Regions from separate parts of the Rhizobium sp. CG4 genome, predicted to be linked through region 2. Evidence: predicted binding sites of a transcription regulator. Region 2 holds the regulator's gene; each other region holds the start of a gene.
The links. Region 2 encodes LexA, which represses DNA repair genes until DNA is damaged. Its sites were predicted from a motif close to TGTTCNNNNTGTGTTCNG; they were not measured.
Positions count from the first base shown of each region.

Region 1: the regulator LexA is predicted to act here: its motif matches at 5,163-5,180, upstream of HGO37_RS10075 (energy-coupling factor ABC transporter ATP-binding protein).
Region 3: the regulator LexA is predicted to act here: its motif matches at 6,845-6,862, upstream of ruvC (crossover junction endodeoxyribonuclease RuvC).

Region 1 is NZ_JABAEG010000002.1:1,011,703-1,022,482, forward strand. Features, by position in the region: gene HGO37_RS10055 (bifunctional diguanylate cyclase/phosphodiesterase) at 1-1,550, shown strand, start outside; gene aroC (chorismate synthase) at 1,683-2,780, shown strand; gene ribB (3,4-dihydroxy-2-butanone-4-phosphate synthase) at 2,791-3,900, shown strand; gene HGO37_RS10070 (winged helix-turn-helix domain-containing protein) at 3,933-5,126, opposite strand; gene HGO37_RS10075 (energy-coupling factor ABC transporter ATP-binding protein) at 5,281-5,961, shown strand; gene HGO37_RS10080 (CbiQ family ECF transporter T component) at 5,958-6,590, shown strand; gene HGO37_RS10085 (biotin transporter BioY) at 6,595-7,158, shown strand; gene HGO37_RS10090 (histone deacetylase family protein) at 7,211-8,146, shown strand; gene HGO37_RS10095 (exodeoxyribonuclease VII small subunit) at 8,149-8,403, shown strand; gene HGO37_RS10100 (pirin family protein) at 8,530-9,453, shown strand; gene dxs (1-deoxy-D-xylulose-5-phosphate synthase) at 9,555-10,780, shown strand, end outside.
Region 2 is NZ_JABAEG010000002.1:221,318-232,097, reverse strand. Features, by position in the region: gene HGO37_RS06265 (glutathione S-transferase family protein) at 1-871, shown strand, start outside; gene HGO37_RS06260 (alpha/beta hydrolase) at 883-1,506, shown strand; gene HGO37_RS06255 (LysR family transcriptional regulator) at 1,541-2,437, opposite strand; gene amaB (L-piperidine-6-carboxylate dehydrogenase) at 2,747-4,279, shown strand; gene gltA (citrate synthase) at 5,016-6,305, opposite strand; gene HGO37_RS06240 (ComEC/Rec2 family competence protein) at 6,607-9,105, shown strand; gene lexA (transcriptional repressor LexA) at 9,210-9,938, opposite strand; gene HGO37_RS06230 (ATP-binding protein) at 10,389-10,780, shown strand, end outside.
Region 3 is NZ_JABAEG010000001.1:786,041-796,820, reverse strand. Features, by position in the region: gene HGO37_RS03815 (TIGR00282 family metallophosphoesterase) at 1-637, shown strand, start outside; gene HGO37_RS03810 (MBL fold metallo-hydrolase) at 770-1,612, shown strand; gene HGO37_RS03805 (pyridoxamine 5'-phosphate oxidase family protein) at 1,681-2,184, opposite strand; gene HGO37_RS03800 (YebC/PmpR family DNA-binding transcriptional regulator) at 2,375-3,121, shown strand; gene HGO37_RS03795 (LLM class flavin-dependent oxidoreductase) at 3,183-4,181, opposite strand; gene HGO37_RS03790 (methyl-accepting chemotaxis protein) at 4,338-6,653, opposite strand; gene ruvC (crossover junction endodeoxyribonuclease RuvC) at 6,905-7,417, shown strand; gene ruvA (Holliday junction branch migration protein RuvA) at 7,447-8,064, shown strand; gene ruvB (Holliday junction branch migration DNA helicase RuvB) at 8,142-9,182, shown strand; gene HGO37_RS03770 (DinB family protein) at 9,204-9,782, shown strand; gene HGO37_RS03765 (NUDIX hydrolase) at 9,779-10,300, shown strand; gene ybgC (tol-pal system-associated acyl-CoA thioesterase) at 10,423-10,780, shown strand, end outside.

The DNA.
Region 1 (10,780 bases), 790 kb from region 2:
CTGGACGCGCTGACACGTCTACCGCCAACAACACGCAATTGTCTGATATCCAACGTGTGCGCCTACCCAATGGTGAGGTGCGCTACGTGCGGTCGGTGGGACAAATTTACAAAGGACGTAGTGGCGAGGGAAAAATCGTCGGTATTGCCTTCGATATTACCGCCGACATGCTGCTGGCCCAGCAGTTGCAAACCGCCAAGGAAGATGCGGAAGCCAAAAATGCCGAGCTGGAAATTGCCAAGAACCGCATCGAGCACAACTCGTTACATGATCCTTTGACCGGCCTGTTCAACCGCCGCAAGCTGGACCTTGAACTGGATGCGCTGCCGCAACGGGAGGTCAAAAGCCGCAACCGTTTTGCGATCATCCATCTGGATCTTGATCGCTTCAAACAGATCAACGACACGCTTGGCCACGCGGCCGGCGACGCCATGCTTATTCATGCTGCCAAAATCCTCAAACAATATGTGCACCAGGATGATCTGGTGGCGCGTATCGGCGGCGACGAATTTGTGATTGTCGTGCAGAACAATTGCGACCGCGACACTCTGAAGGAACTGTCGCTCAATATCATCGATGCTTTCCGCCAACCTTTGGATTTTGAGGGCTTCTCCTGCCGTTGCGGTGTTTCCATCGGCATCGCATTTGGTGAGGGCATCCATGCAGATGCCCGCAAGACGCTGATAAATGCTGACCTTGCCCTTTATCGTGCCAAAAGCATGGGCCGTAACCGCTATGAGTTCTTCACGCAGAACCTGCAGGCTGAGGTTATTAACACCAAACGTATCGCCGATGAGATTCTGGTCGGCATCGAAAACGGCGAGTTTGAGACCTGGTACCAGCCACAGTTCTGCGCCAGGACCAGGCAGATTGTCGGCGCTGAAGCCCTGATACGCTGGCGCCATCCGACACGTGGTATCGTCACGCCAGACAAGTTCCTGAAAATCGCCGAAGACCTTAACGTTATGGCATCGCTTGATCGGCAGATGCTGGAAACGGCGCTCACCGACAAACGTTTGTGGAACCTGAAGGGCGTTACCCTGCCCCGCGTTTCTGTCAACGTGTCGCTGCGGCGCCTCAACAACGAAAATCTGATTGAAAGCCTGGCTGATTTGAACATCATGCCCGGTGAAGTGGCGTTTGAGCTGGTGGAGTCGATCTTTCTCGATGAGAGCGAACATCTCGTTTCATCGAATATTGAAAGCATCAAAGCATTGGGTATCGACATCGAGGTCGATGACTTCGGTACAGGTCACACCTCGATCGTCAGTCTGCTGCGACTGAAGCCGAAGCGTCTTAAGATCGACCGTCAGTTGGTCATGCCGATTCTTGAGGCATCGCAGGAACGCGCGCTTGTTCGCTCGATTATCGATATTGCCCGCTCGCTCGGCATTGAAACCGTGGCGGAAGGCGTGGAAAGCAAGGATCACGCTACCATGTTGGCACAGATGGGATGTGATCTGTTGCAGGGCTACGCCTTTGCCAAACCGCTGAGCGCAGAAGACTTTTCCGCACAGGCGAAATCCGGCGTCTGGTCGATGGCCTCCTGAGGCTTGATTGCCGTTTCTCTTGCCGCACGGGAAGAAAGGCTTTTGCCTTCTTTCCTTTTTCCACTATGACAGCTTTGCTTTCATCAACAATGCGCCCTTCACAAACGGTCGCGATTGCCTTGGTCTGAATACATGTCGCACAATACTTTCGGTCATCTTTTCCGCGTTACCACCTGGGGCGAGAGCCACGGTCCAGCCTTGGGATGTGTCGTTGACGGCTGCCCTCCCGGCGTCCGTTTTACCCAGCGTGACATTCAGGATTATCTCGACAAGCGCAAACCCGGCCAAAGCCGTTTTGTGACGCAGCGTCGTGAAGACGATATCGTCAAGATACTCTCCGGCGTGATGCTGGATGAGGATGGCGAAACATTCATTTCCACCGGCACTCCAATTTCCATGCTGATCGAAAATACCGATCAGCGCTCTAAGGATTACGGCGAAATTGCCCGCCAATATCGGCCGGGGCACGCCGATTACACTTATGATCTGAAATACGGCATTCGTGATTACCGTGGTGGTGGCCGCTCTTCGGCGCGTGAAACAGCAGCCCGTGTGGCGGCCGGCGGCCTGGCGCGAAAAATTCTGCCACAGGTCACTGTGCGTGGCGCATTGGTGCAGATCGGCAAACACAAGATCAACAGAGATAACTGGGACTGGAACCAGATCGACCAGAACCCGTTTTTCTGCCCTGACGCAGAGATGGTTCCGGTTTGGGAAGACTATCTCGACGGGATCCGCAAAGCCGGTTCGTCGATTGGTGCGGTTGTCGAAGTGGTCGCTGAAAATGTGCCGGCCGGACTGGGCGCGCCTATCTATGCCAAGCTCGATCAAGATATCACCAGCAATCTGATGTCGATCAATGCCGTAAAGGGTGTCGAGATCGGTGAAGGTTTTGCCTCTGCCGAACTGACCGGTGAAGAAAATGCCGACCAGATGCGCATGGGCAATGACGGTAAGCCGATATTCCTGTCCAACCATGCTGGCGGTATTCTCGGCGGCATCTCAACCGGTGAACCGATCGTCGCGCGATTTGCCATCAAGCCAACTTCCTCCATTTTGACCGAGCGTCAGTCGATTGATGCTGACGGTAAGAACGTCGATCTTCGCACCAAGGGTCGTCACGACCCATGCGTGGGTATTCGCGCCGTACCGATTGGCGAGGCGATGGTGGCGTGCACTGTTGCTGATCATTATCTGCGGGATCGTGGCCAGACCGGCCGTCTGAAGTAGGGAACTGAACATGGCCTATGATCAAAAGCGTGTCGTTGAAGCAATCCGCGCCTTCGAAGCCGGTGAGATCGTTGTTGTCATGGATGATGACGATCGTGAAAACGAAGGTGACCTGATCGTTGCTGCCGTGCATTGCACGGCGGAAAAAATGGCCTTCATCGTGCGCCACACTTCCGGCATTGTTTGTGCGCCCATGCCGCGTGAGGAGGCGAAACGCCTGAACCTGAATGCGATGGTGGCTGAAAATGACAGCGCCCACACCACGGCCTTTACCGTTTCCGTCGACTTCAAGCACGGCACCACGACCGGTATTTCTGCCGATGACCGTACATTGACGGTTCGCAACCTTGCCAATCCCAATGTCGGCGCGGCCGACTTTACCCGCCCCGGCCACATATTCCCGCTGGTGTCGCGTGAAGGCGGCGTTTTGATGCGCTCCGGCCATACCGAAGCAGCCGTTGATCTGTGCAAGCTGGCAGGTCTGCCATTGATTGGCGTGATCAGCGAGCTGGTCAATGATGACGGCACCGTTATGCGTGGCCCGCAGGTTTCAGCTTTTGCCGAGACCCATGGCATGAAGCAGGTGTCTGTTGCCGATCTCATCGCTTATCGCCAGCGCAAGGAAACGCTGGTGGATATGGAGTCTGAATTTACCATCGACACGCCCTATGGTCCTGCCAAGGCGCAGACCTATTCGCTGCCATGGGATCCGATGCAGCACATGGCGATTATCTTTGGTGATATCCGTGACGGCGTCGATATTCCCGTACGCTTGCATCCTGAAAATGTTGCTGACGACATTTTCGGCAACAAGCAGCCGGTGCAGCACTATATGCAAAAAATTGCTGAACAGGGCCGCGGCGTGATCGTTTACCTGCGCGAAGGCTCTGTCGGCGTTGGTCAGGCAAGTGACCCAAGCCGCAACCGCAAAAAGACAGCCATTGACGAGGATCATGCACAGGCGCGGTCACGCGAACATGAGTGGCTAGAAATTGGTCTCGGCGCACAAATCCTTAAAGACCTCGGCATTAGTTCGATCAAGCTCTTGGCCAGCCGCGAGCGTCACTATGTCGGCCTTGAGGGTTTTGGTATCAATATCACAGAGACCGAAATCTGCTGATTGCAGAGTTTTAGATTACCGGTGAAAGGGGATCATTCCCCTTTCCAGCCCTCCAGATAATTGACGCTCTCGACACCGGTAAACCGCGCCAGCCGTTTAAGTTCGGCATCCAGCCTGTCAAAACGCCCGGCAGAACCGCGTACACCCGGCTCCAGCCACAAGCGCTTTACGTCCAGCGTTCCGCGCTTGCGATCCGCCTTCATATCGATGCGGCCGATCATCTGGTCCTTTTCCAGCAACGGAAACACGTAATAACCGTATTGCCGTTTGGGTTCGGGAACGAACACTTCGATACGATAGAAAAAGCCAAACAGTCGTTCCGCCCGAGCGCGGTCGCGCAGCAACGGGTCGAAGGGGCTGAGGACACGAATGCCACTTGGCGGCTCAGGCACTGCCTGCAAATCATCCTCAATGTCACGGAAGGCGACGCAGGCGCGCAGTTTTTTGCCATCGGCTGATGCGAGTGTCACATCGGTCAATTCATCGCGGTGGCTGTCAACCCAGGCCTTAGCTTCCTGCGGTGTTACGATATCCCAGAAGGCAGCGATTTCTCCCGTGGTTGCAAAACCAAGCCGTTTCAGTGCCTCGCGGCAGGCCCAGTCAAGAAACGCCTCGTGTTCGACATCCAATTGGTGGTGATCAGGGTGCAATACCCGTTCCGTCAAATCATAAACCTTCTGGAAGTTCACCCGGCGAGAAATCGACAGTTTGCCGGTATGCCACAGAAACTCCAAGGCGGTTTTGGAAGGATGCCAGTTCCACCAACCGCCCGACTTATGATCCTCGGCCTTCACGTCACGTGACATGACCGGACCGTTTTCCACAATCCGTGCATAGGTTTCGTCAACAGCCTGACGGAACCCCTCGCCCTGCCATCTGGTCCAACGCTCAATCATACCCGGTTCGCGGCGGCGGAAACGGTGCTTCCAGTAGGGAAAAAATCGAGACGGCAGAATGGAGGCATCATGCGTCCAGTGCTCAAACAGCAACCGATCCTTTTCCAGAAGTTCGGTCAGATGTTTGGGTTTGTAGGTGCGGTTGCGTGAAAAGATGATCTGATGATGCGCGCGCTCGACGGTGGCGATACTGTCCACCTGAACGAAGCCGATATTATCGACAAGCTGCAACAGGCCCTGTTTGTCCATGGCACGTGCAGGTGCGGCACAAAGCCCCTGCTTTGCCAGAAACAACCGTCGTGCCATCTGATTTTCAATCTCAATCGCCATGGTCGAAACGTTAGTGCGATAAAATCTGAAAATCAATGTTCTTTTTTTGTTCTTAATGATCGCCACTGCTGAACCCTTTACAGGTCCGTTCTGATGCTCCAAACGTTCCGCGTAAGCTTGAACAAGAATGATCGTATTTCAGGAGACGTGGCGGTTGGACATCTGCTTTAACCAGGCGGGCGCACGGTTTGAAAACCGCACTGCCCTTCACCCTCTGAGCCTGACGCTAAACGAACACCGTATCGGTATTATCGGGTTGAATGGTTCCGGCAAAACCACCTTTGCCCGCATGATCAACGGATTGACCAAACCAACCAGCGGCACGGTCACGGTCAATGGGCTTGACACCGTCAAGGATGATGTCGCCGTTTTGCGGCAGGTCGGCTTTATCTTCCAGAACCCGCAAAACCAGATCATTCTGCCCGTTATTCGCGATGACATTGCTTTCGGGTTGAAAAACCGCGGACTGAGCAAGGCGGCGTTGGATGCCGCAGTTGAAGCCGTTTTGCAACGTCTTGGCATCGAACATCTGGCAAACCGTCGCGCCCATGAGATTTCCGGTGGCGAGTTGCAGCTGGTGGCTCTGGCCGCATTGACGGTAACCGGCCCACGAATCCTGATCATGGATGAACCGACCAACCAGCTTGATCTGAAGAACCGTGCGCTCGTGGAAAAAACAATGGCTGGGCTGGAGCAGGACTTGATTGTCATCACCCATGACCTTGCCCTGCTGGAAACTTTCGATCGTGTGCTGGTATTCAATCAGGGTAGTCTGCACGGCGATACGTCACCCGCTAATGCCATCAGCCTCTACCGCGAATTGGCTTTGTCATGAGAAGCCTGCACGTTGAGGGAACCGGCTGGCTTTACCGTTTGTCGCCACGCGTCAAACTGATTTCGCTTGCCCTGTTCAGCATTGCACTTTTCATGACGCGCCATCCCTTTCTCTTGGCCGTCGGGCTAATGGTCGGTGGTGGCGTATTGTGGCAGGCACATCTGGGCTTGAAAGAAACCCTATCGCGTCTGCGGCCGGTCATGCTGACGATTACGGTAATCGCCTTGTTTAGCTTCGTGTTTGCCTCACCGCTGGAAGCCACCATTGCCCTTTTTCGTCTAACTGCGCTAACGCTCTTGGCAACCGCGATAACGGCAAGTGTCAGTATCTCGCAGTTCATGGACGAAATCACGCTAGCCATCCGTCCCCTGGAAAAACTGGGACTGGCCAAGGCTGCCGACATCGGCCTTGCGGTTGGGCTGGTTATTCGTTTCGTACCAGACGTCGTTCACCGCTATGAGTTGTTGCAGGACGCCCATCGGGCACGCGGGATACGGGCGAAATTGCACACAATCCTTGTTCCGCTGATTATTATGACGTTGAAGGATGCGGATGCGATTGCCGACGCCATTGACGCGCGCGGTTTCAGAGGCCAAACCTCATCTCCTGATATTTTGAGGGGAGACTAAACCCATGAAGACCCGTGACCTCGTTCTTATTGCGTTGTTTTCAGCGATCATTATTGCGCTTGGATTGCTGCCGCCAATTCCGGTCGCCATTATCCCCGTTCCAATTACGGCGCAGTCTCTCGGTGTGATGCTGGCCGGTGTCGTGCTTGGCGCAAAACGTGGCACGCTGGCCGTGTTGTTGACGATCCTGATTGCCGCCATCGGCCTGCCGGTGCTGTCGGGCGGTCGCGGAGGTCTGTCGATTTTCAACACGCCGACAACCGGTTATCTGATCGGCTGGATTTTTGCTGCCTTCGTCACCGGTTACCTCTCGGAGAAACTGGTCAATCGTCAGCAGTCCGGTCTGGTCCAAGGCGTTGGTTTCTTCATTGCCAGCGTCACCGGCGGTGTTGTGGTGCTTTATGCTTTCGGTGTGCCTTATCTGGGTTACGCGGCCGGCACGGGTCTGGAAAAAGCTTTCCTTGGTTCGCTGGCCTTCATTCCAGGTGACGTTCTCAAGGCTGTTCTGGCGGCACTTGCAGGGCGTGCAGTTCTGGCGGGTTATCCGCTTTTGCCGCATCGCGCCTGACCGTAATCCCCACATCCGATCCTTTTTTTTCGAAAAGACACCTGGATAGACCATGGCCACACGTCTTTATGAGCATCCCATTTTTCTTGAACACCTGACACCGGAGGGGCACCCTGAGCGCCCCGATCGGTTACGGTCGCTCAATATTGCGCTGGAGCACCCGAATTTCGGCGGCCTCGAGCGCAAGCAGGCGCCGCAGGCCAATGAGGATGCAGTGCTTCTGGCACATCCGGAAGAACATCTTCTGAGCGTGATGCGGGAAATTCCGGAAGAGGAAGGCCGTATCAACCGTCTCGAGGCCGACACCTATGCTTCGCCGAAAAGCCTGCAGGCTGCCTTAACCGGCATTGGCGCGGCTATGGCGGCGGTGGATGATGTATTTTCCGGCGCCGCCGATAACGTGTTTGTGGCATCGCGCCCTCCCGGCCATCATGCCGAGACGTCAAAAGCCATGGGCTTTTGCCTGTTCAACAATGCCGCTATCGCCGCACGCCACGCACAGAAAGTGCATGGTGCTGAACGCGTGGCCATTGTCGATTGGGACGTTCACCATGGCAACGGCACACAGGATATCTTTTGGGAAGATACCTCCGTGCTGTTCTGCTCCACGCACCAGATGCCACTTTATCCGTGGAGCGGTGACAAGAACGAAACCGGCGTGAAGAACAACGTGGTCAATGCGCCTCTGTCTCCCAACACCGGCAGCGATCATTTCCGTGAGGCGTTCAAATCCCGCATCTTGCCAGCGATCTCCGATTTTTCGCCGGACCTGATTATCATCTCTGCCGGCTTTGATGCCCATTACCGCGATCCGCTGGCGCATATCAATCTGGTTGGTGATGACTTCGACTGGGCAACGGGCCGACTTCTGGAGATGGCGGACAAATATTGTCAGAACCGGGTCGTCAGCCTGCTTGAAGGTGGTTATGATCTGGAAGGGCTGGCGGAATCGGCGGCCATGCATATTTTGAGAATGATGAAGGGTTGAATATGACGGACACGACCAGCGCAACCGATGTTAGCAGCTACTCTTTCGAGAAAGCTGTCGCGGAACTGGAAAGCATCGTGGCCCGTCTTGAACGTGGTGATGTTGCACTTGATGATTCCATCAAGATTTACGAACGCGGCGAAGCCCTGAAAAAGCATTGCGAAAACCTGCTGACCGCCGCAGAAAAGCGCATCGAAAAAATCCGCCTTGATCGGAATGGTGCACCACAGGGTGTTGAGCCGCTCGACGGCGAATAAGTCGTTCAGGTGGATTTCCGCTTTAAGTTGATCCGTTCAAAAACAGTACACGCTGTTCACAAGACGTGCTCTGCCAATTTCGTTCATCTGTGCTAGTTTGCCGGCGAATAAGAAGGAAAATACACGATGTCCTTTTTTCCCGGGAACGATCCTGCCGCCGGTGATGCATTCAGTTGCGACGCGATCGAAAACCTGATCATTCCACGCTCGAGTGATATTGGCGGTTTTGCAGTGCGCCGGGCACTGCCCACCCGCCAGAGACGCCTTGTCGGGCCATTCATCTTTTTTGACCGTATGGGCCCTGCCATTTTGAAAGCCGGTGAAGCGCTGGATGTGAAGCCACACCCGCATATCGGCCTCTCGACTGTCACCTATCTGTTTGACGGCGAGATCAAACATCGCGATAGCTTGGGGACCGAACTTGTCATTCGCCCCGGCGATATCAATCTGATGACGGCCGGTCGTGGCATTGTTCATTCGGAGCGCACACCGGAGAACCTGCGCGGGCATCCGCTTTCGATGTCCGGCCTGCAAACCTGGCTGGCCCTGCCCGACCATCTGGAAGAAATGGCACCGGCCTTTGCCCATACCGGGCGTGAACATATGCCTGATATTGATGTCAAAGGTGTACGCGGCCGTGTAGTGGTTGGTTCGATGGGTGGGCTAGTTTCGCCGGTTACAACCTATTCCGATACACTCTACGCTGATATCAGCCTCGAGCCCGGCGTCACATTCCCGTTCGACGCGATGCATGAAGAGCGGGCAATCTACATTCTTTCCGGCTCTCTGGATGTCGCTGGCGATATTTTTGCCGCTGATCAGTTGCTGGTGTTTCGCCCCGGCGACAATATAACGCTGAAGGGCGGACAGACAGGCTGTCATATCATGCTGTTTGGCGGGGCTGCCCTCAATTCCAAACGATATATATGGTGGAATTTCGTTTCTTCATCAAAAGAACGTATTGAACAGGCCAAGGAAGAGTGGAGAACCGCCCGGTTTGACATTGTTCCGGGTGATGAAGAAGAGTTTGTTCCTTTGCCGCAAGGTTGACATTTTGTAGAAGTGGACCAATTGCTCAGACAGAATTTCGCAATACATGGATTTGCGATAATTTATCTGCTGCTGGAGCCATCTGAATAAAGGCCGGACGATTGACCGTATTGCCAGAAACACCATTGCTTGACCGGGTGCAGTTTCCATCCGATCTGAAAACGATTGAAGACCGCGACCTGCCCCAACTGGCACGGGAACTTCGCGATGAAATGATCGATGCTGTCTCCCGTACCGGTGGCCACCTCGGTGCTGGCCTTGGTGTGGTTGAGCTGACCATCGCTATCCATAAGGTTTTCAACACGCCTGAAGATCGGCTTATCTTCGACGTCGGGCACCAGTGTTATCCGCACAAGATCCTGACCGGACGTCGTGACCGTATTCGCACGCTGCGTCAGGAAGACGGTCTTTCTGGTTTTACCCGTCGGGCCGAAAGCCAATATGACGACTTTGGTGCAGGTCACTCGTCCACGTCGATTTCTGCCGGTCTGGGCATGGCTGTGGCAGCCGAACTCGACAAAAGCGACCGCAAGGTCATTGCTGTCATCGGTGACGGCTCAATGTCTGCCGGCATGGCCTTTGAGGCGCTGAACAATGCCGGTGCACTCGATGCGCGCCTTATCGTTATTCTGAACGACAACGACATGTCTATTGCACCGCCAACCGGTGCGATGAGCGCCTATCTGGCGCGTCTGGCGTCTGGCCGCACCTATATGGGCATCCGTGATTTCGGCAAGAAGCTGACCGCCTATCTGGGCAAGACCATCGACCGCGCCATTACACGCGCCGTCACTCATGCCCGCGGTTATGTAACTGGCGGCACGCTGTTTGAAGAGCTTGGTTTCTACCATATCGGCCCGATTGACGGTCATTCCTTTGACCATCTGCTGCCAGTGCTGCGCAATGTGCGCGACAACCAGCAAGGGCCTGTACTCATTCACGTGGTGACACAAAAGGGCAAGGGCTACGCCCCTGCCGAAGCTGCGGCCGACAAATACCACGGCGTCAACAAGTTCGACGTCATTACTGGTGCGCAGGCCAAGGCCAAGCCCAATGCACCGAGCTACACCAGCGTATTTGCTGAAGCGCTGGTGCAGGAAGCGACGCTTGACGAAAAGATCGTTGGCGTTACCGCGGCCATGCCAAACGGCACTGGCCTCGACAAGCTGTCCGATCTCTTTCCGTCGCGGACCTTTGATGTCGGTATTGCCGAACAGCACGCCGTTACATTTGCAGCCGGACTTGCTGCGGATGGTTACAAGCCGTTCTGCGCGCTTTATTCGACATTCCTGCAGCGTGGTTACGACCAAGTCGTCCATGACGTTGC
Region 2 (10,780 bases):
CACTGCGGATGGTTCGGCGGGACCGACAGGTGAGGGTGGTTTCAAGGCAGAAGCGGGTCGTTACCATCTCTATGTCGCGCTGATCTGCCCCTGGGCATCACGCACGTTGATTGGCCGCAATCTCAAGAAACTGCAGGACGTGATTTCCGTTTCAGTGGTCGAGCCCTCCATCTCGGACGAAGGCTGGCGTTTTGGCGACTATCCAGGCGCAAACCGCGACGAGATCAATGGCAAGTCCTATATGCATCAGATCTATACCAGCGCAGACCCGCACTACACCGGTCGCGCCACGGTGCCTGTGTTGTGGGACAAACAGACAGACACCATCGTCAACAATGAATCTGCGGATATTCTTCGCATGCTGAATTCGGGTTTTGGGGATCTGGCCGACAATTCGGTTGATCTGTACCCGACGCATTTGCGTGCCGAGATCGATGCGCTGAATGAGCGCATTTACCCCAACCTCAATAATGGTGTGTACCGCGCCGGTTTTGCCACCACACAAGGTGCTTATGACGAGGCCTTTGCCGATGTGTTCAACACGCTGGAAGAGCTGGAAACCCGCCTTGAGCGTAAGGGTCCGTTCCTGTTCGGTGACACGGTCACCGAAACCGACATCCGCCTGTTTGTAACGCTGGTGCGGTTTGATGCGGCCTATTACGGCCTGTTCAAATGCAATCTGAAGCGCATTGCCGATTATCCGGCACTCAGCCGCTTCCTCAATGAGATGCTTGATGTGCCGGGCGTGCGTGAAACCGTCAGTATCGACCACATCAAGCGCGGTTATTATTCGATCAAGGCGCTCAACCCGACGCAGATCGTGCCTTTTGGCCCTGATTTGCCGGGTCTGGCACCGGTTTCGCTATCCTGAGGGAGGTTGTCATGACATCCAATTCCACACGCAAATTGGTTATCGGCCTGCACGGCGTTGGCAGCGGTGGTGCCAACCTCGCGCCACTTGGTAGTTTTCTGCGCCAGTCGACCCCGGACATGGATTTTGAAAGCCCGGACGCGCCATTCAGTTTTGGCAATGGCCCGGGTCGCCAGTGGTTCAGTATTGATGGTGTGACAGAAGCCAACCGCCCACAGCGTGTCGTGGAGGCGCGTGCAGCCTTTGATGAAGTGCTGGGCGATATTATCGCCCGCCACGCGCTGACGAGCAACCTCGACCGCGTGGCGCTGGTTGGGTTTTCGCAGGGCTCCATCATGGCGCTTGATGCGGTGGCTTCCGGTCGTTGGCCCGTGGCGGCCGTCGTTGCATTTTCCGGCAGGCTTGCCTCACCGGAACCCTATGCGCCGTCGGAAACCACACGCTTGTCGCTCATTCACGGCACGGCCGATCACGTCATGCCCTTTGCCGAAAGTGAAAAGGCAAAAGCAGCACTGACCAAGGCAGGCGTGAGTGCCGAGTTGCACACGCTGCACGGTGTTGGCCACACGATTTCGCAGGACGGCGCGGTGATCGCCGCCAACTTCCTTCTGACTGCCTTTGGCGCCAGGGCCTGAACCTTAAAGCGATATGGTATCTGCGGTGGCGGCCCTAGCGACTGACCTCACTCAATAGCCATGTCTGGAAGGCGCGCGCCAGCATGTTGTCCTGCCGACCCTCGGGGGTGGCGATGTAATAGCTGTTGTCGGTGGTCAACGGCAGGTCGAATAGCACCTGCAACCGGCCGGATGCCAGCTCGGCCTCAATCAGGTAACGCGGCAGAAGGGCAATGCCCATGCCGCTGGCTGCCGCTTCTATCACCATGGAGAACTGGTCAAAACGGTTGCCACGGAAGGCATTGTCGGCCGTGACCTTGCTCATCTCGAACCATTCCGACCACAGTTTGGGTCGGGTGGTCAGGTGCAGCAGCGGCATGGTCTGCAGGTCAGTGGGGTTGGTGATGGTCGCCTTCGCCAACAGCGAAGGGCTGGCCACAGGCAGGATCACCTCATTGCACAGAAAGGTGCAGGTGCCATGCGCCCAAACTGGCTGCCCGTAATGAATGGCAAGGTCAAACCCTTCCTCGTCAAAATCAAACGGGTGCGAACGCGACGCAACGGTGATGACCGTATCGGGGTGGCTCTCGATGAACTTGTTGAGACGCGGCATCAGCCAGCGACTACCAAAGGTCGGCAGGGAGGCAATCGACAGGGCAGAGCCGGACTCGCCTGATGCAACAGCGCGCACCATCAACTGTTCGGACTGCTGCAAAAGGCGCTGCACATCGGGCAAAAACTTGCGTCCGGCCTGTGACAGTACCACGCGTCGCCTGATGCGCTCAAACAACTGCATGCCAGTTTGCGCTTCCAGATCACGGATCTGGCGGCTGATGGCACTTTGTGTCAGGTTCAGTTCTTCGGCGGCCCGTGTGAAGTTGCCATGCCGTGCCGCACACTCGAAAGCCTGTAAGGTCACGATGTCAGGTATCAGGCGGCGTCTGGGGTCCATTATTCCGATCTCGCATCAACATAATTGGTTTCGTCATTTGAAACCGGTCAATCCTGGCGTATATGATTACGAGAAAGAATAAACTGGCACTTTTCGTCAAGTGGGAAACGACGGCATGTCGTGCAAAATCCATGGGTTTTGCAATAACGACATGCGTAAAACAAACAGCCAAGGCCCGTAACAAATAGCAGGTTTTGGCCTGTTCAGACCCGCGACACGGTAAAGAAGACCGAAAATTGAAGTGCAGGGCAGAGTGTTTTTCGCCAGTATGGATGAAGCGCCGCCACTGCGGGGAAAATGGAGCTTAAAATGGACGCAGCAACCCAGAAAATCGATGTGGTAAAGGAAGCGGCAAACCTGCTGGAAAAGATGGGCGTTTCGTCCAGCCTTTACACCGGTGGTAACATGCCATCCTTCAGCCCGGTTACCGGCCAGAAGGTTGCAGACCTCAAGACCGTGTCGGTCGCTGAGGTGGCAAAAGTGGTTGAAAAGGCCGATGCTGCCTTCAAGGCATGGCGTCTGGTGCCGGCACCACGCCGTGGCGAACTTATTCGCCTGCTGGGTGAGGAACTGCGCGCCTTCAAGACCGATCTTGGTCGTCTGGTGTCATTGGAGGCCGGCAAGATCCCGTCCGAAGGTCTGGGCGAAGTCCAGGAAATGATCGACATCTGCGATTTCGCGGTTGGTCTGTCCCGCCAGCTTTATGGCCTGACCATTGCGACAGAACGTCCCGGCCACCGCATGATGGAGACCTGGCATCCCCTCGGTGTTGTCGGCGTTATCTCCGCCTTCAACTTCCCGGTCGCTGTCTGGTCGTGGAATGCGGCGCTGGCGCTGGTCTGCGGCAACTCGGTCGTGTGGAAGCCGTCCGAAAAGACACCGCTGACGGCGCTTGCCGTGCAGGGCATTTTTGAGCGTGCCGTTGCCCGTTTTGGCGATGCGCCAGAGGGCCTGAGCCAGGTGCTGATTGGCGATCGTTTTGTCGGTGAAGCACTGGTTGACCACCCGAAGGTGCCGCTGGTGTCTGCCACCGGTTCCACCCGCATGGGCCGCGAGGTTGGTCCACGCCTTGCCAAGCGTTTTGCCCGTTCCATTCTGGAGCTTGGCGGCAACAATGCCGGTATCGTTTGCCCATCGGCCGATCTCGACATGGCACTGCGCGCCATCGCTTTTGGCGCCATGGGCACCGCTGGCCAGCGCTGCACGACCCTGCGTCGTCTGTTTGTGCATGACAGCGTGTACGATCAGCTCGTTCCGCGCCTCAAGAAGGCTTACAGCTCGGTGTCCGTCGGCAACCCGCTGGAAACATCCTCGCTGGTTGGTCCGCTGATCGATAAAGCGGCCTTTGACGGCATGCAGAAGGCGCTCGGTGAAGCCAAGAACCACGGTGGTACGGTTCTTGGTGGTGAACGTGTCGATACGGGCGCCGCTGACGGCTATTACGTCAAGCCTGCTCTGGTGGAAATGCCAAAGCAGGACGGCCCAGTTCTGGAAGAAACCTTCGCACCTATTCTCTACGTGATGAAGTACAGCGATTTTGACGCCGTGATCGATGATCACAATGCTGTTTCCGCTGGCCTGTCGTCGTCGATCTTCACCCGTGACTTGCAGGAATCGGAACGCTTCCTGTCGGCCGATGGTTCGGATTGCGGTATTGCCAACGTCAATATCGGCACGTCAGGTGCAGAAATCGGTGGCGCCTTTGGTGGCGAAAAGGAAACCGGTGGCGGCCGTGAGTCCGGTTCGGATGCGTGGAAGGCCTATATGCGCCGCGCAACCAACACCATCAACTACTCCAAGGCCTTGCCACTGGCGCAGGGCGTGTCCTTCGATATCGAATAATAGAGCCGCAAAGGGCAGGGCGGCGACATGCCGCTCGGTCGTGGTGATTAAATGTGAAAAGGCCGGGGCGTGATGCTTCGGCCTTTTGTTTTGTGCTGGCTCGTTTGTGGAGCGCACAAACGGTCGATTGGGGCTATCGGTGTCCCGCACTCTTCCGTCATGTCAGGGCCTGTCCCGAGGATCCAATCACCTATCATTGAGCGAAACTGATGCGGCGTGGTTAGATCCTCGCCACAATGGCGAGGATGACGCCAGGGAAATGTCAGCCGCTAAGACTATCGCTGGCTGTTACGCGAAAACGGTCACCACAATCTCCCTCTTCCCTGTGCCTGTCACAGGGATCCAGTCCCAGCCCAAGTCTTTGGGCTGATATAAGTTTCCCCGGCCGCGCAGACGCGCGCCGACTGGATTTCTGTAACAAGTACAGAAAAGAGGGGTGGGTGGCGTGCCACTTGCGCCCCTACCTCTACCCTTGTGGGAGAGGAAGAAAAATCATGGCCTTAGCAACGCTAAGTCATAGATTTTTCAGGTGAGGGGTTATTTGCTTGCGCCACGCTCATTGTCTGGCTCCAACATCTCAACAAGCTCTCCTCATTATTCCCGTGACAAGCACGGGAATAAGTAGGCGAGGTACTGTCTGTCAGCGAGTGTCGTCACACCACATGATGCCACCGGAATCACGCGCATAAAAAAACACCGGCGAGAGCGCCGGTGTTTTGTGTCATTCACTAACCAATCAACGCTTGGAGACTGGTACGTAATCGCGCTGTGGTGCACCGGTGTAGAGCTGGCGCGGACGGCCGATACGCTGCTGCGGATCTTCGATCATTTCGTTCCACTGGGCAATCCAGCCAACGGTACGTGCCAGAGCAAACAGAACCGTGAACATGGTTGTGGGGAAGCCGAGAGCCTTCAGCGTGATGCCGGAGTAGAAGTCGACGTTCGGGTACAGCTTCTTTTCAACGAAGTACGGATCGGAAAGGGCGATCTTTTCAAGCTCAAGAGCAACCTGCATGATTGGGTCGTCGCCGTTGCCCGTTGCTTCGAGCACTTCATACATGGTCTTCTGCATGATCTTGGCGCGCGGGTCGTAGTTCTTGTACACGCGGTGACCAAAGCCCATCAGGCGGAACGGATCGTTCTTGTCCTTGGCGCGGGCAATATACTCAGGAATACGGTCAACAGAGCCGATTTCGTTGAGCATGTTGAGCGCTGCTTCGTTGGCGCCGCCATGGGCAGGGCCCCAAAGGCAGGCAATACCAGCTGCAATACAGGCGAACGGGTTTGCACCGGAAGAACCAGCCAAGCGAACAGTCGAGGTCGAAGCGTTCTGCTCATGGTCAGCATGCAGGATGAAGATACGGTCCATGGCGCGGGCCAGAACCGGGTTCACCTTGTACTCTTCGCATGGAACGGCAAAGCACATGTTGAGGAAGTTCGACGCGTAGTCGAGGTCGTTCTTCGGGTAAACAAATGGCTGGCCAACGTGATACTTGTAAGCCATTGCCGCGATTGTCGGCATCTTGGCGATCATGCGAAGGCTTGCGACCATGCGCTGGTGCGGATCGGTAATGTCGGTCGAGTCGTGGTAGAAGGCAGACAGGGCACCAACGGTGCCAACCATCACGGCCATCGGATGTGCGTCACGACGGTAACCGCTGAAGAACTTCGTCATCTGTTCATGCACCATGGTGTGGCGCGTTACGCGGTTGTCGAAATCCTTTTTCTGTTCTGCTGTTGGCAGGTCGCCGTACAGAAGCAGGTAGCAGGTTTCAAGGAAATCGCCCTTTTCGGCAAGCTGCTCGATCGGGTAACCACGGTGCAGAAGGACGCCTTCGTCACCATCGATATAGGTGATCTTGGATTCGCAAGATGCAGTCGATGTGAAGCCGGGATCATAGGTGAAATTGCCGGTGTGCTTGTACAAAGCAGCGATGTCGATGACGTCTGGGCCTATCGCTCCCTCTCGAATGGGAAGTTCTACTGTCTTGTCGCCGAGCGTAATAGAAGCGCTTTTTTCCGTCATCATAATCCTCCGAGAACATGCGTTTTGGATGCCGTGAGGCATCTAGGCGTTAAGCGTTCAGGATAGCTATCTGATCCTGCGCCATATGCCAAGCTATCCAAAAGGCAAATTGTGCGTTGCGGTATCAACTTGTGCCAAAAACTAGGCTTTTGGCGTTTCACTGTTTCATATTAGGTCAATGCTTCCTTAAAATATAAGTGGTTGCATTGTTGTTGTGCCGGTTGCAAATTACCCCCTGTCCGGCGGGGGAGCTGCGGGTTTGACTGTAAGACCATCGCAAGAATTGCGACAGCAGGAACCGTTGAGACTGGATCTCCCCGGTGAGGGTGATTCCTTTGCTCTGCAACGGTATCAGGGCGGGGTAGCAGAGGTTTATGAACAGTCTGCAACGGCAGGGAATTTATCCGGCCGGATATCGTCGCTGTCGCGCATGTTGGACATCGAAAAGGCTTATGGCCACGGCTTTCTTTGTATTCCGGTTTTTCTGGCAGTCGGTGCCATCATCTGGTTTTCAAGCCTTCAGACACCGTCACCCTACCTGCTTGCTGGCGGCTTTTGTTTAGCCGGCACACTTGCGGTCACCCTGCGGTACCGCGCGGCAAAACTGGCAGGATTGCTTAACCTTGTTGCGCTGTGTCTGGCAGGCATGCTGCTGGCGCAATTGCAAACTTGGCGGCAGGATACCGTCATTATTGATACGCCGGTCACCACAGTCGTGTCAGGTGTTGTCGAGCGACGCGAGGTGGATGCGCGCGGTTACTGGCGCTACATCATATCGGTCACCGGAACTGAAAACCCTCTACTGTCGCGCCCGCCGCAGAAGATCACGGCACTATCAAGAAGTCGCCATCAACCGATAGAAATCGGGCAGGGCGTTACCGGCCGCGCACGCCTGTCTCCACCCTCAGGACCGGCCTTGCCTGGTCTGAATGACTTTGCCTTTTCCGGCTATTTTAATGGCATAGGTGCAACCGGTTTCTTTTATGGAGCGCCACAGCCTGCGGTGAGTGAGGCGATCAAACGCCGCATTGCGGAACGCGGCCACTGGCTCAGCGTGACTGATACAGGACTTTATCAATTGCGCAGCGCCATTGCCGAGCGCATCCGCAGCACGATCGGCGGCGACGCCGGCGCTTTTGCCGCCTCGATCATAACCGATGAACGGCGGGCGATATCAGAAACCACCATGGAAGCACTGCGTGTGTCCGGCCTTGCCCATATCGTTGCCATTTCGGGCCTCAACATGGCGCTGGCATCGGGCATATTCTTCGTTGGCTTGCGCACGGCACTCAGCTGTTTTCCGGGTTTTGCCGAGAGGCGGCCGGTCAAGAAGATCGCTGCCTTTGCCGCCCTTGTCATGACGCTCGCCTACTACCTGATTTCAGGATTTGCAGTGTCGGCCGAACGGGCTTGGCTGATGATGTCGATCATGCTGATCGCCGTGCTGTTTGACCGTCCCTCGATCAGCCTCAGAAATGTTGCCATTTCCGCCATCATTATTATCTGCGTTTCGCCGTCAGAGGTCATGGGGCCAAGTTTCCAGATGTCCTTTGCCGCAACCATTGCGCTGGTCGCCGCGTATGGTTTCTGGACACGGCGGCGCGCCGCACAAGACAGCGCAACCTTCCGGCCAAGTAATATGCCGATCGCCCTCAAGGGTGCTTCCATCCTTGGCAGCTTCTGCGCCGGTATTGTCGTGACCTCGCTGATTGGTGGGGTATCCACGGCCATCTATTCGATGGAGCATTTTCACCGTGTCACCACCTATGGACTGGCGGCAAATCTCGCCGCCATGCCGGTGATGTCTTTCATCGTCATGCCCTTTGCCTTGATCGCCATGTTACTGATGCCCTTTGGGCTGGATGGTCCGTTTCTGACCGTCATGGGTTACGGCATGGCGATGACAATTGATATTGCCACCTATGTCGCCTCATGGGGAGGCGATGCCGGGGTCGGACGACAGCATCAATGGTTTCTGGGCGCCGGAACGCTTGGCCTATTGGTGCTGACACTGTTTCGCACCCGACTTGCCTGGGTAAGTGCTGTGTTCCTGCTGGCAGTCCTTGGGTTGTTTGTGCTGTCACGGCAACAGGACAATCCCGATCTGGTGGTTTTTGAGGACGGGAAACTGATGGCACTGGTTGGCAAGGATCAGGTTGCCAGCACCAGCCAACGCCCATCCGGCTTTATCTATGACCAATGGGCGCGGGCTTTGTTCTTACCTGACAAATATATTCGGCCAAACATGCTGCCGGAACTGCCAGCCCCAGAACCATCGCCTGACGATGCCAATGACAAAACGACTGGCAATACTGATGCCGCGCCACCACGATCACGACGGCCGATGCTGGACGAACACATCATTCAGGCTGAAAGGCAGGTGATGTCTGCCGCCGTTACAAATGCAACCGATGCCTTTACCTGCCGCCGCGACAGCTGGTGCATCGCCAGATCAGCGAAGGGGCAGGTGGTGATTTCCGTGCTGGATAACAGATATCTTGGTCTCGCTTGCGACATCGGTTCTGTGGTTATCACCACGCGTCCCACATCATTTGAAACCTGCCGCTCCGGCGCCTTTTTACTCAGTGCCCAGACATTGCGGCGCACCGGTTCGCTGGAGATCACATTTTCAACTGAGGCAACAACCGCCGCAAACCAGCATTTGCCGATCGAGAGGATGACGGCTGCCATTTATGGTTCCTACCGTCCATGGACCATGCATCGTTATTATAACTGGCGCAGCAGGACATTTGAAACGGAAGTGCCAGAACATGTCTCGCAACTGCTGGACCGTCGCTAGGCTAAAGTGAGTTGAAGGCCAGTTGTGTCGGGTGTTTTCCGGCGACAGTAGCGATGACGCGCTGGCGCGTCACCTGGCAGTGATATGGGTCTGCTGATGACCGCTTAGTGGTATCTGCGGATCAGGCCAACCAGCTTGCCCTGGATCTTGACGCGGTCAGGTCCAAAAATACGGGTTTCATAGGCCGGGTTTGCCGCCTCAAGCGCAATCGATGCACCCTTGCGACGAAAACGCTTCAAGGTCGCTTCTTCATCATCGACCAGCGCCACGATGATATCACCGGGGTTGGCGGTCTTGGCGTTGCGGATGATGACCGTGTCGCCGTCAAAGATGCCGGCATCGATCATCGAGTCACCGCGCACTTCCAGTGCGTAATGTTCACCAGAACCCAGCATGTCAGCCGGCACGGACACATCATGTGTGTTGTTCTGGATGGCGGAGATCGGGACACCGGCCGCGATCCGTCCCATCATCGGCACCGATACCGAGCTGCCGCCATCATTGGCGCTGACAGGGGCGGGGGTCGGAGCAGGGGCGACAACCGGTTTTGGTTTGCCAAGGCTGCCTTCGATCACACTTGGTGAGAAGCCACGCTGTGGTTTGAGGCTTGGCGAATAGGCTTCAGGAAGTTTGATGACTTCCAGTGCGCGTGCCCGGTTTGGCAGGCGGCGAATGAAGCCACGTTCTTCAAGCGCTGTGATCAACCGGTGAATGCCGGATTTGGACGCGAGATCAAGCGCATCCTTCATCTCATCAAATGAGGGAGGAACACCGGATTCCTTCATTCTTTCGTGAATGAAAAGAAGCAGTTCCTGCTGTTTGCGTGTGAGCATGAAGTCGCACCCCAACCGTTGATGAAAATCGAAACAAATGCAGAACATACACTATATGTTCCATATGTGTTCCGCAAGGCTTTAATATTTCGTAATCGCCGCCCCGGTGAATTTTCTTTCAAAACAGCCAAGACGTGTAATCGCTGCCTATCACGCTGTTTTTTAAACGATTTCACGTCAATTCATCACAAAACGATCCGTCAGAAAGCTGAGGCTCGCAACACCGCCCGTTAGCCGACCAACCGGCATGATTATCAATCTGATATCGTAAGGCGCTGTGATTCGGTTCGTTTGATTCTCTCCACCAGATTGGGTTGGCAGCGCATATTCCCTGTGCATTTTTACCTTCACGAGGAAGCATTGCGTTGAAATCTCTGTTATGGGGAGGGTTCGCTGCTCGTTCGGAGTCGGCATTCAACATCAATTTTGACAGTATAAGGTTTTAGGGCATTGCAGGTCGGCATCGACATGGGAACGCTATCGGGTGGGCAGGCTGCCAAACTCGACATTGAGGAATTGCTCGCCACGCGTCTGCTGGTGCAAGGCAATTCCGGTTCCGGAAAGTCGCATCTGCTGCGCAGGCTTCTGGAACAATCCGCCCCCTGGGTTCAGCAGGTCATTATTGACCCTGAAGGGGACTTCGTGACGCTGGCTGACAAGTTCGGTCATATCGTTGTAGATGGCGAGCGCACAGAGGGTGAGTTGGCCGGTATTGCCAACCGTATTCGCCAACACCGCGTATCCTGCGTCCTGACGCTTGAAGGTCTTGATGTCGAACAGCAGATGCGGGCCGCAGCTGCATTCCTCAACGGCATGTTCGATGCCGACCGTGAATACTGGTA
Region 3 (10,780 bases), on a different contig from region 2:
GACAACCGGAAATCACGTCTGGGACCAAAAGGAAGCCGTATCTTTCTGTGAGCGCCATGACCAGTTTCTGCGCCCGGCAAATTATCCTGATGGCACACCAGGTAAAGGTTCCGGAATTTTTTATGCTCGCAATGGCGCGCGCGTGCTGGTGGCCAATATTATGGGGCGCGTTTTCATGCACCCTGAACTGGATGACCCCTTCAAGTCAGCAGAAAACATTCTGGCTGCCTGCCCGCTGAAAGAGCAGGCGGATGCCATTATCTTCGACTTCCATGCCGAAGCGACCAGTGAAAAGCAGTGCTTCGGACATTTCGTCGATGGCCGTGCCAGCTTCGTGGTTGGAACGCATACGCATGTTCCGACAGCGGACGCGCAGATCCTCAATGGCGGAACAGCCTATATGTCGGATGCGGGCATGTGCGGCGACTACGATTCCTCGCTTGGCATGGAAAAAGAAGAGCCGATCAACCGGTTCATTTCCAAGATGCCAAAGGGTCGTTTTGAGGCTGCGAGCGGGCCTGCCACGATTTGCGGCGTTGGTGTGGAAATCTCAGACAGCACGGGTCTGGCTGAAAAGATTGCACCCCTGCGTCTTGGACCACGTTTGGCAGAAACCGTTCCGTCCTTCTGGGCCTGATCATCTAAACGTCGATATCATTTGCAATAGCGTGTTGATGACGAGATTGTGAAAGGCCGTTCTGGCTTGCCGCTGGACGGTTTGCCTGTTCTGCCGCATCTTTCTGACGGGAAACCAGTTCAGGAGAGCGGCATGATGCTGCGCGTGCTTTTAAGTGCATTCACCGGACTTCTGTCAGTGGCGGGACCCTCATTCGCCCAACAGGCAGCAAGATTACCTGTCAGCCAATGTCAGGCAATCGCACAGAACATCCCTGGCGTGACCTTCGCCAGTCTCAAACTTCCAGACGTACAGCTTGTGCAACAGTCGGCCAAAGAAGAGGTGAAAATCACCTTCATCGGCCATTCGACCTATGAAATTGAGACACCGGCCGGTGTGCGGATCGCGACCGATTATAACGGGGTCTATAGGCCGCAGCGTACGCCAACCGTTGCGACGATGAACCGTGCCCACACCACCCATTACACACTGAAACCAGACCCGGGCATTGAATATGTCCTGCATGGCTGGAGCGATAACGCGGGTGAAAAGGCAGAGCATCAGGTGATGGTGGATGACGTTTATATCAGAAACGTCACGACAGATATTCGCAGCGGTTGGGCGGACTACGAGACCTTCCAGCAGAATGGCAATTCGATCTTCATCTTTGAGGTTGCCGGCCTGTGTATTGGCCATCTTGGGCATCTGCACCATGAGCTGACCAACACACATTACGCCGAAATCGGTCGTCTCGATATTCTGATGGTGCCGGTGGACGGCGGTTTGACCATGGGCGCCGATAGTATGAGCCGGGTGGTCAAACGATTGCGTTCAGCGCTGATCCTGCCGATGCACCGCACTGGGCCACCGCTTGAACAGTTCGTCAGCATGTTCAGCGCGTCGTTTGATATTGCATATGCAAAGGATCCCGTCATTACGGTTTCCATGCGTTCGCTACCGAAAAAGCCGACCATTCTTGTGCCTCAGGGTATGTGAGGAGATATGAAAAGGCATGCAGGTCGGAACCGGCATGCCCTTGATTGATATCGCTTGTCTGCGTCTTGTCATGCAAATGCAAGATGCTGGCGAACGCCGACATCTGGCATTTTGTTATCGGTCAAATTAGCTTTGGCGATTTCCCAGCCGAATTTCAACGTGCTGTCAGTCGATGCCCAGATATCTGCGTCATCAATGTGCATGGCCAGCATGGTGAGTTCCGGATCTTCCTTGCCGTGTTCATACCAGGCCGCGACAACAGAATTCCAATATTCGTCTATCTTGCTAAGATCCTTGCGCTGTTCGAGCTTCCCTGAAAGGCAGGCGTGGTAGTCGTGGTCTTTGCCAACGAGACAAAAATGCGCTCTCGAGCCCGGTTTAAGTTGGTTGACCAAATCCGTATTGGTTTTGGTAAAAAACCAGATCGTATTTGTTTTCGGGTCGGCATGGGGTGCCATTGGCTGCATATGCGCGTGAAGACCCTCTAGACCGAGCATGCCAGCGTGAACGGAGTTGATCTCGTCCCACAGCTGTTGGGCCGGTGCCTCACGAGCTTCGCTAAGACTTACCATTCTGTTGTCCTTTCTGCCTTTTCCCAAATGGGCGTTAATGCCGCATTTTTGTGTTTCCGGTCAGAAAACGAACGAACATTGCGTTCCGTTCCAGTGCGGGATGGCATTTCAATTTGCCAACAGGCTTGAATGAAAGGCGCTTCACACTTATAAGGCCGCATTCCAAACAAATTATCGGATCAGGGGTGCCATGGCTGGCCATTCACAGTTCAAAAACATCATGCATCGCAAAGGAAAACAGGATTCGATTCGTTCGAAGATATTTTCCAAGCTCGCCCGTGAAATTACCGTCGCGGCCAAGACCGGTCTGCCAGATCCGACCATGAACGCTGCTTTGCGTCTGGCCGTTCAGAACGCCAAGGCCCAGTCGATGCCGAAAGACAACATCGACCGCGCCATCAAAAAGGCATCGGGCGCTGATGCTGAGAACTACGATTATGTTCGCTACGAAGGTTACGGCCCAGGCGGCACGGCTGTCATTGTTGAAGCTCTGACGGACAATCGTAACCGCACGGCATCGAATGTTCGTTCGATCTTCACCAAGGCTGGCGGCGCGCTCGGCGAAACCGGTTCGGTGTCCTTCTCCTTCGACCGCGTTGGCGAAATCACCTACAAGGCATCGGTTGGCGATGCTGACAAGGTGATGGAAGCTGCTATCGAAGCTGGCGCTGACGATGTTGAAACCACTGAAGATGGTCACACGATCATCTGCGGTTTCGAAGCGATGAACGAAGTTTCCAAGGCGCTGGAAGGCGTGCTCGGCGAAGCTGAAAGCGTCAAGTCAATCTGGAAGCCACAGAACACGGTTCCTGTTGACGAAGACAAGGCCGAGTCGCTGATGAAGCTTATCGGCAACCTTGAAGACGATGATGACGTTCAAAGCGTTTATTCGAACTTCGAAGTGTCAGAAGAAATTCTGGCCAAGCTTTCGGCCTGATTTTTTCGCAATCAGAATTTTTAAAAAAAGCCCCGGTTCGTCTGGGGCTTTTTTTGTTTCGTCAAGATTTTGAAAACAGGCCGTCCAGCCCGGCAAACACTTCGATCGATCGCAGTCGGGCATCCACATCGTGGATCGGGGTGGAGATAATCAATTCATCGGCAGCGGTCACCCGAAGGAATTCTTCAAGCTGACGGTGGACAGTTTGCGGCGAGCCGACCATTGCGTATTGCAATGTGTGATCGACATTGATGCGCTCCATTTCATTCCACAACTCATCCATATCGGCCACTGGCCTTGGAAAACGTTTGCGGACATTACGGCGCAGATTGATGAATTGCTGTTGCGCCGAGGTGAAGTGATATTTCGCCTCCTCATCAGTATCGGCCGCAGATGCCATGACACCCACCATGACATAGGGTTTGTCGAGTGTTGCCGATGGCTGGAAGCGTTCACGATAAATGGCGATTGCGTCCATCAACATGTCAGGCGCAAAGTGTGACGCGAAGGAATAGGGCAGGCCGAGGGCCGCCGCCAAATGGGCGCTGTAGAGGCTGGAGCCCAGAAGCCAGATCGGCACGTTGGTATCGGTGCCGGGCACGGAAAAGATCGCCTGATCCTCGCGTTCTGGTCCGAGATAGCGCTGTAATTCAATGATGTCGTGCGGGAAGGTGTCTACGCCATTGTCCATGTTGCGACGCAGGGCACGTGCGGTGCGCATGTCGGTACCCGGTGCACGGCCAAGGCCCAGATCAACGCGATCAGGATAAAGCGCTGCAAGTGTGCCGAACTGTTCTGCAATGACCAGCGGCGAGTGGTTCGGCAACATGATGCCGCCAGAGCCGATGCGGATGCGCGATGTTGCCGCGCCGACATGCGAGATAACCAGCGATGTTGCGGCACTGGCAATGCCCGGCATGCCATGGTGTTCGGCCAGCCATATCCGTTTGTAGCCGAGTTCTTCGGCCTTGATGGCCAGATGACGGGAGTTGCGCAAGGCATCGCTTGCCGTTTCTCCCTCGCCGATGGGGGAAAGATCTAGAATTGAAAATGGGATCATCGGCGGCTCCTGCATATGCGAATTGTTGTTGTGCAGGATGTAAGGTGCGTGGACACTATTGCCAGAGTGTGAAAGCGTAATTGTATGAAGGATCAAAAAAATTGGGGCTTCGATTGAAGCCCCAATCCGGTTTCTGGTCAGAGCGGTGAACCCACTTTATCCGGCGCGTCGCAAATGTTGGCTGTGGCTGCCAGCGAATGGATCGGTCGCAGGTGCCAGCACGAATTGGCTGAGCTTGCTGTCCATTTCTCCGGCCTCCGTTGCAAGATTGTGAATGGCAGCTGTGGTTTCTTCCACCATGGCGGCATTTTGCTGCGTCATGGAATCAAGACTGGAAACAGCCCGGTTGATTTCAAGCAGTGTGGTTGCCTCTTCGCGCGTGGATTCCATGATGTCGTGGATGCGGCTGTTGATGGTTTCAACATGGCTGCCGATGCCGGAAAGCGAATTGCTGGCCTGTTCCACCAGTGAAACACCGCTTGAGACTTCGTCGGTCGACTTCTTGAGGAGAGCCGTGATCTCCTTGGCTGCGGTGGCAGAGCGTTGCGCCAATTCACGCACCTCCTGGGCTACCACGGCAAAGCCTTTGCCTGCTTCGCCAGCACGGGCGGCTTCCACACCGGCATTTAGCGCAAGAAGATTGGTTTGAAAGGCAATTTCATCGATCACGCCGATGATCTGGTTGATCTGTCGTGACGAGGCTTGAATGGCTTCCATGGCCGCTATCGTCTGCCCCATGATCTTGCCGGAGGATTGCGTTTCGGCGTTGGCATCCTTGGCTATCTTGCTTGCCTGCTCGGCGCGCGCGATCTGGTGTTTGACGGCATCGGTGATGGCGTTGATGGCACTTGCCGTTTGCGTAATCGAAGCGGCCTGTCGTTCCGTGCGTTCGGCCAACTGGTCTGATCCAACGCGCATTTCTTCCGAACCACTGCGCACAGCCTGCGAATTGCCGCCGATTGAGTGCAAGGTGTCGCTGAGGGTTGCCAAGGCCTGATTGAAGTTCAGCCGCAGGCTTTCAAGCTCCTGTGGAAAGGGCTTTTCAATACGGTAGGAGAGGTCACACTTGGCAAGGCGGTCCAGCCCCTGATCAAGAGAGTGGACAACCATTTGCAATGTTGCGGCCTCAGCCTCACGTTCCGCCAGGTTCTGCCGCCGGCTTTCCTCGGCTTCGGCACGGGTGCGGGACGTGGTGTCTTCCAATTCGCGTTGCTGGATCAGCTTTTCCCGGAAACTGCCGAGCGCCTTGGCCATGGTGCCAATTTCGTCTTTTCTGTCCTGCGCGGTGATTTCGGTTTGCAGGTTACCATTGGCAACATCGCGCGTGAGGTTGGCGAGTTTCGACAGCGGTGCAAAAAGTCGTCTGGAGAATACGGCCGTGATTAGGCACATGGCGATCAGTACACATATGCCGATGACCGCCAAAGCGCTGGCAATGGAGAACGACCCAGCATCCAGTTCGCTTTGCAGGATGCTTTCAACGGCAAGATAGGTCTGGCCATTAAACTCGAACGGCCGCGCATAGGCGTTGGCCTTGGCGTTGCCGCGTTGGATTTCGGCGACCGTCATACCCTTTTCAGCCATTGCCTTGGACTGGAAGGTAAACGGTGCAGGATCGAGATTGGTCAGCTTGCTCTGATCAAGGCCGATTGCCGAGCCGTCAGCAGACAAAACGGCAGACTGTTCAGAACTTGCCGGTGCAATACCTTTTGCAAGCAACTGTACGAAAACATCGCTGTGAACACGGAAAAGGACGACACCCTTGAAGGCTTCGAACTTCATGACGGGTACGGCAAAATAAATATCGGATTGACCGGTTGCCTGTTCTACCTTCCAGCCGGAGAAGCTGGAGGCTGCGATGTCACCAACCGCTTTGCTGGCGTTTTCGGCCGCACGCGCAAAGGCGACTCCCAATCCGGTATCCTTCCAGGCCGCATCCGTGGTGTTTTCCGCGAAGGACGCGTCTTTTTTATAGGAGTAATAGACGGTGCCTGATGTGTCGGCAAAAAGGATATCGTTGAAAGGTGTGCCTTTCAGGTAGGTGGCAATGTCAGTCTGGGTTTTTTCGTGGGTGGAGTAATAAAAGCCACTCGGATTTTCAGGTTTGATCAGCTTTTCGCGCTGATCCGCAGGGTTGTGATTCTCCGAGATGAATACCCGTTTCAATTCAGCCTTGGCATCTCCGGAGTTTTTCTGGACCGTTCCCCAGCCACTACGCATAGAAACCACGGCCATCTGTAGGGCTTCGATTTTTGCGATGGAATCGGCCTGGTTTTGCAGTTGCTCCAACCGCTCTTTCAGCATGTCGCCACGGAACGTCAGCACACTTTCCATGGCGTTCTGGGCCTGCTCTTGTAGAACGCTACTGCTGCTTCGGTAAGCCAGCAGGGTCATGAGCGAGATGGAGACGAACATCAGTGCCAGAAAAATGACCAGCACTTTTGATGAGATTGAATGAAACCTGTTTAACATCAATACGAGCCTATGCCTGTCTGGAACAACCGCAGACCAACAGGCCACAGGGTTGCCAGTGCCAAGTGAAGTTTATGCTTCTTGTTTTGTTTGGAACGACAGGCGGTGCCCGGAATTCCCCTCTATTTTTGATGCGCAGCATGCGGACAGGAATTTAAGTGTTGGTAAATGCTGCAGTGCAAATTTATCAATGTTGTCGTTTTGTTCACTTCTCGCTGGCAGGTATTTGTTGCTGACGATAGAGTGAGACCATGCAACAGACGATTCGCATCATAGGAATAGACCCCGGCCTTCGCCGCACGGGGTGGGGGATTATCGAAACACTGGGCAACAGCCTGCGTTTCGTCGCCTCGGGCACAGTGACTTCTGACGGCGATATGGATCTGGCTTCGCGCCTTTGCCAGTTGCATGACGGACTTGCCGAGGTGGTGCATTCCTACACACCGGATGAGGCGGCGGTTGAACAGACCTTCGTAAACAAGGACGCTGTGGCGACGCTGAAACTGGGACAGGCGCGTGGTATTGCTATGCTCGTTCCCGCACGCGCCGGGTTGCCCGTCTCCGAATATGCGCCGAATGCCGTCAAGAAATCTGTGATCGGTGTCGGACATGGTGACAAACAGCAAATTCACATGATGCTGAAAATCCTGATGCCAAAAGCTGAGTTCAAGGGTAACGATGCGGCGGATGCCCTGGCCATTGCCATTTGCCACGCACATAATCGCGGTGGCGACCGCATGCGTCGCGCGCTGGCGGCGGGTTGATATTTTTCACTGTTTAAACGGGCGTTGTCATGATCGGTAAACTCAAGGGCACAATTGAAGAAATCGGCGACGACTACGTCCTCGTTGACGTGCATGGTGTCTGTTACGTCGCGCATTGCTCAGCGCGCACACTGTCCAGGCTTGGCTCGGTGGGTGAAGCCATTGTGCTGTTCATCGAGACTTATGTACGCGAAGACCAGTTGAAGCTGTTCGGCTTCATGTCTGCGCTGGAGCGGGAATGGTTCAACCTGCTGCAAAGCGTGCAGGGGGTAGGCTCCAAGGTGGCACTTGCTGTGTTGTCGACGCTGTCACCTTCGGAACTGGCCAATGCCATTGCGCTGCAGGATAGGACCGTGGTGTCCCGTGCACCTGGTGTTGGGCCGAAGGTCGCCATTCGCATCATGACCGAGCTTCGCAACAAGGCGCCTGCCTTTGCCGGTGAGGCATCCGGTTCGATCGGTCTGAAACAGGAACTGGGTGAGGGGGCAGCGCCTGCACCAGTTGCCGATGCCGTATCGGCTTTGACCAATCTGGGTTATTCGCGTGATCAGGCTGCCAATGCGGTGGCGGCGGCGCTCAAAAATGGCGGTGAAGACGCCGACAGCGCCAAGCTTATTCGCCTCGGGTTGAAGGAACTGTCCCGGTAAGGCAAAAGAACAACATCAAAGGCATCTGTTTTGACCCGGTGCCGTCTATTCTCTGTAATGAAGATGGAATGCGCTGAATGAGCGATGCCACAAGACTGATATCGGCGGACAAGCGTGGCGAGGATATCGACACAACCTTACGCCCGCAATCGCTCGACGAGTTTACCGGGCAGGCTGAGGCGCGCGCCAATCTGAAGATCTTTATCGAGGCTGCCAAGAACCGTGGTGAGGCTTTGGACCACGTATTGTTCGTGGGACCACCCGGCCTTGGCAAAACGACACTCGCGCAGATCATGGCCAAGGAACTGGGCGTCAATTTCCGTTCGACATCCGGTCCGGTGATTGCCAAGGCCGGTGATCTTGCCGCCTTGCTGACCAATCTGGAAGAACGCGACGTTCTGTTCATCGACGAAATCCACCGATTGAACCCGGCCGTCGAAGAAATCCTTTATCCGGCGATGGAAGATTTTCAGCTCGATCTGATTATCGGTGAAGGGCCGGCTGCGCGTTCGGTCAAGATTGACCTGTCCAAGTTTACGCTCGTTGCCGCGACCACCAGACTTGGTCTGCTGACCACGCCATTGCGTGACCGCTTTGGTATTCCGGTTCGTCTGTCCTTTTATACGGTCGAAGAGCTGGAACTGATCGTTCGTCGTGGTGCACGATTGATGGGCCTCGGCATGACCGATGAAGGTGCCCGCGAAATTGCCCGTCGTGCACGTGGTACGCCACGTATTGCCGGCCGCTTGTTGCGGCGAGTGCGTGACTTTGCAGAGGTTGCCAAGGCGGAAGCTGTTACGCGGGAAATCGCCGATCAGGCGCTGACCCGTCTTCTGGTTGACAATATGGGGCTCGACCAGCTCGACATGCGTTATCTGACAATGATTGCCGTCAACTTTGGTGGTGGCCCAGTCGGTATTGAAACAATTGCCGCCGGATTGTCAGAACCACGTGATGCCATTGAGGATATTATCGAGCCCTATATGATCCAGCAGGGGTTCATTCAGCGCACGCCACGCGGCCGCGTGTTGACGGCAACGGCATGGAAACATCTGGGGCTGCAGCCACCGAAGGATATGGAGGCGGCGCAGTTCCGCCTGACACTGGAGGATGACTGAGGCTCGTTTGAAGGAGAGACCATGAGCATTTACGATCCTGTCCGCGGCTTTCGTAAACTTGCCTTTAACAATGCGCTGGCCAATTACCGTCTACATCAGGCCTGTCGGCAGTTGCCGCCGGGAGAATTTGAGGCGCCGCGGGTTTCCTTCTTCCCGTCCATTCGGTCGACACTCAATCACATCCTCGTTGTCGACCGATTTTATATCGATGCGTTGCAGGGTGGGAGTTTGGGCCCCGCTGCATGGGCTGACCCCGAACCCTACATGAACATTGACGACTTGGCCATTGAGCAAGACGCTTTGGACAAGGTTCTCGTCACGCTTACTGATGATCTCACTGCTGAGGAGCTCTCCTCCGAGGTCCTCATTCACCGTCAGCAGCGTATTCAGCGTGAACGGTTTGACGACGTTTTGCAGCACCTCTTTCAACATCAGACACATCATCGTGGCCAGGTGCATGCAATGTTGGCTGGTACAAGTGTCAAGCCACCGCAATTGGATGAATTCATTGTTGCCGACGACGCGAAATTTCGCCAGGACGAAGTCGTAGCGTTAGGGCTGGATGAAAAACGGCTTATGCAGGCAGGATCATTTTTATGACACAAGACATGCGCATCCGCATGAAATTCAAACCAAAGCGTATTTTCCAGATGCGGATTGCCGGACTGGCTTTTCGCGATGGGCATGTGCTGGTGCACCGTGCGACGCACGAAACATTCTGGACATTTCCGGGAGGTCGAGCCGAAATGGGGGAAACCTCTGCAGAGACGCTTGCCCGCGAAATGGTGGAAGAGCTGGGTGCTGAAGTCCAGGTCGGTCGCTTGCTCTGGGCCGTTGAAAACTTCTTCCATTATGAAGAAAAACATTGGCACGAACTCGGCTTTTATTACTTAATGGAACTGCCTGAGAGCTTTCCATTCCACCCCAGTGATATCATTCATCGGGTGCAAGATGGCAAAAACGAGCTGGAATTTCGCTGGGTGCCGGCGACGCGTGACGCCTTGAAAGCACTCGATATTCCTCCCTATTTCATTGCCGACGAAATCGAAGATCTTCCAACGACGGTCAAACATCTTGTGTGGCGGGATGGCGATCTGGATGTGGCCGGTCATCTCTGAAAGTCGTGTTCACAGAGTTTTGAATGGAGTTGGCATCACGCTTTCTTTCGTTCCAGCTGTTGTGGTATCTGCCGGTTTTCATCTGAAGCAATTAGTTTCCTAATCGGGACGGACGTCACATCATGACCGACCAGCTTTTTTCACTTTCCGGTGAACTCATTGAACATGGCCACCGCTTGACGCAACGGGTCTATTACGAAGACACGGATTTCTCCGGTCTGGTCTATCATGCCAGATACCTGCATTTCCTTGAGCGCGGCCGCACCGACTATCTGCGGTGCCTGGGTTGCGAACAAAGCGCACTGCTGACGGCTGATGAAGAGGGTTTGGTTTTCGTCGTCCATCGTATGGAAATCGACTTCAAAACGCCGGCGCGAATGGATGACGTATTGACCATCATAACGCGCACCGAAAAGGCGGGCGGGGCGAAAATGGTGCTCACTCAGGAGATTTTGCGCGGCGAAACTCTGCTTGTCGCAG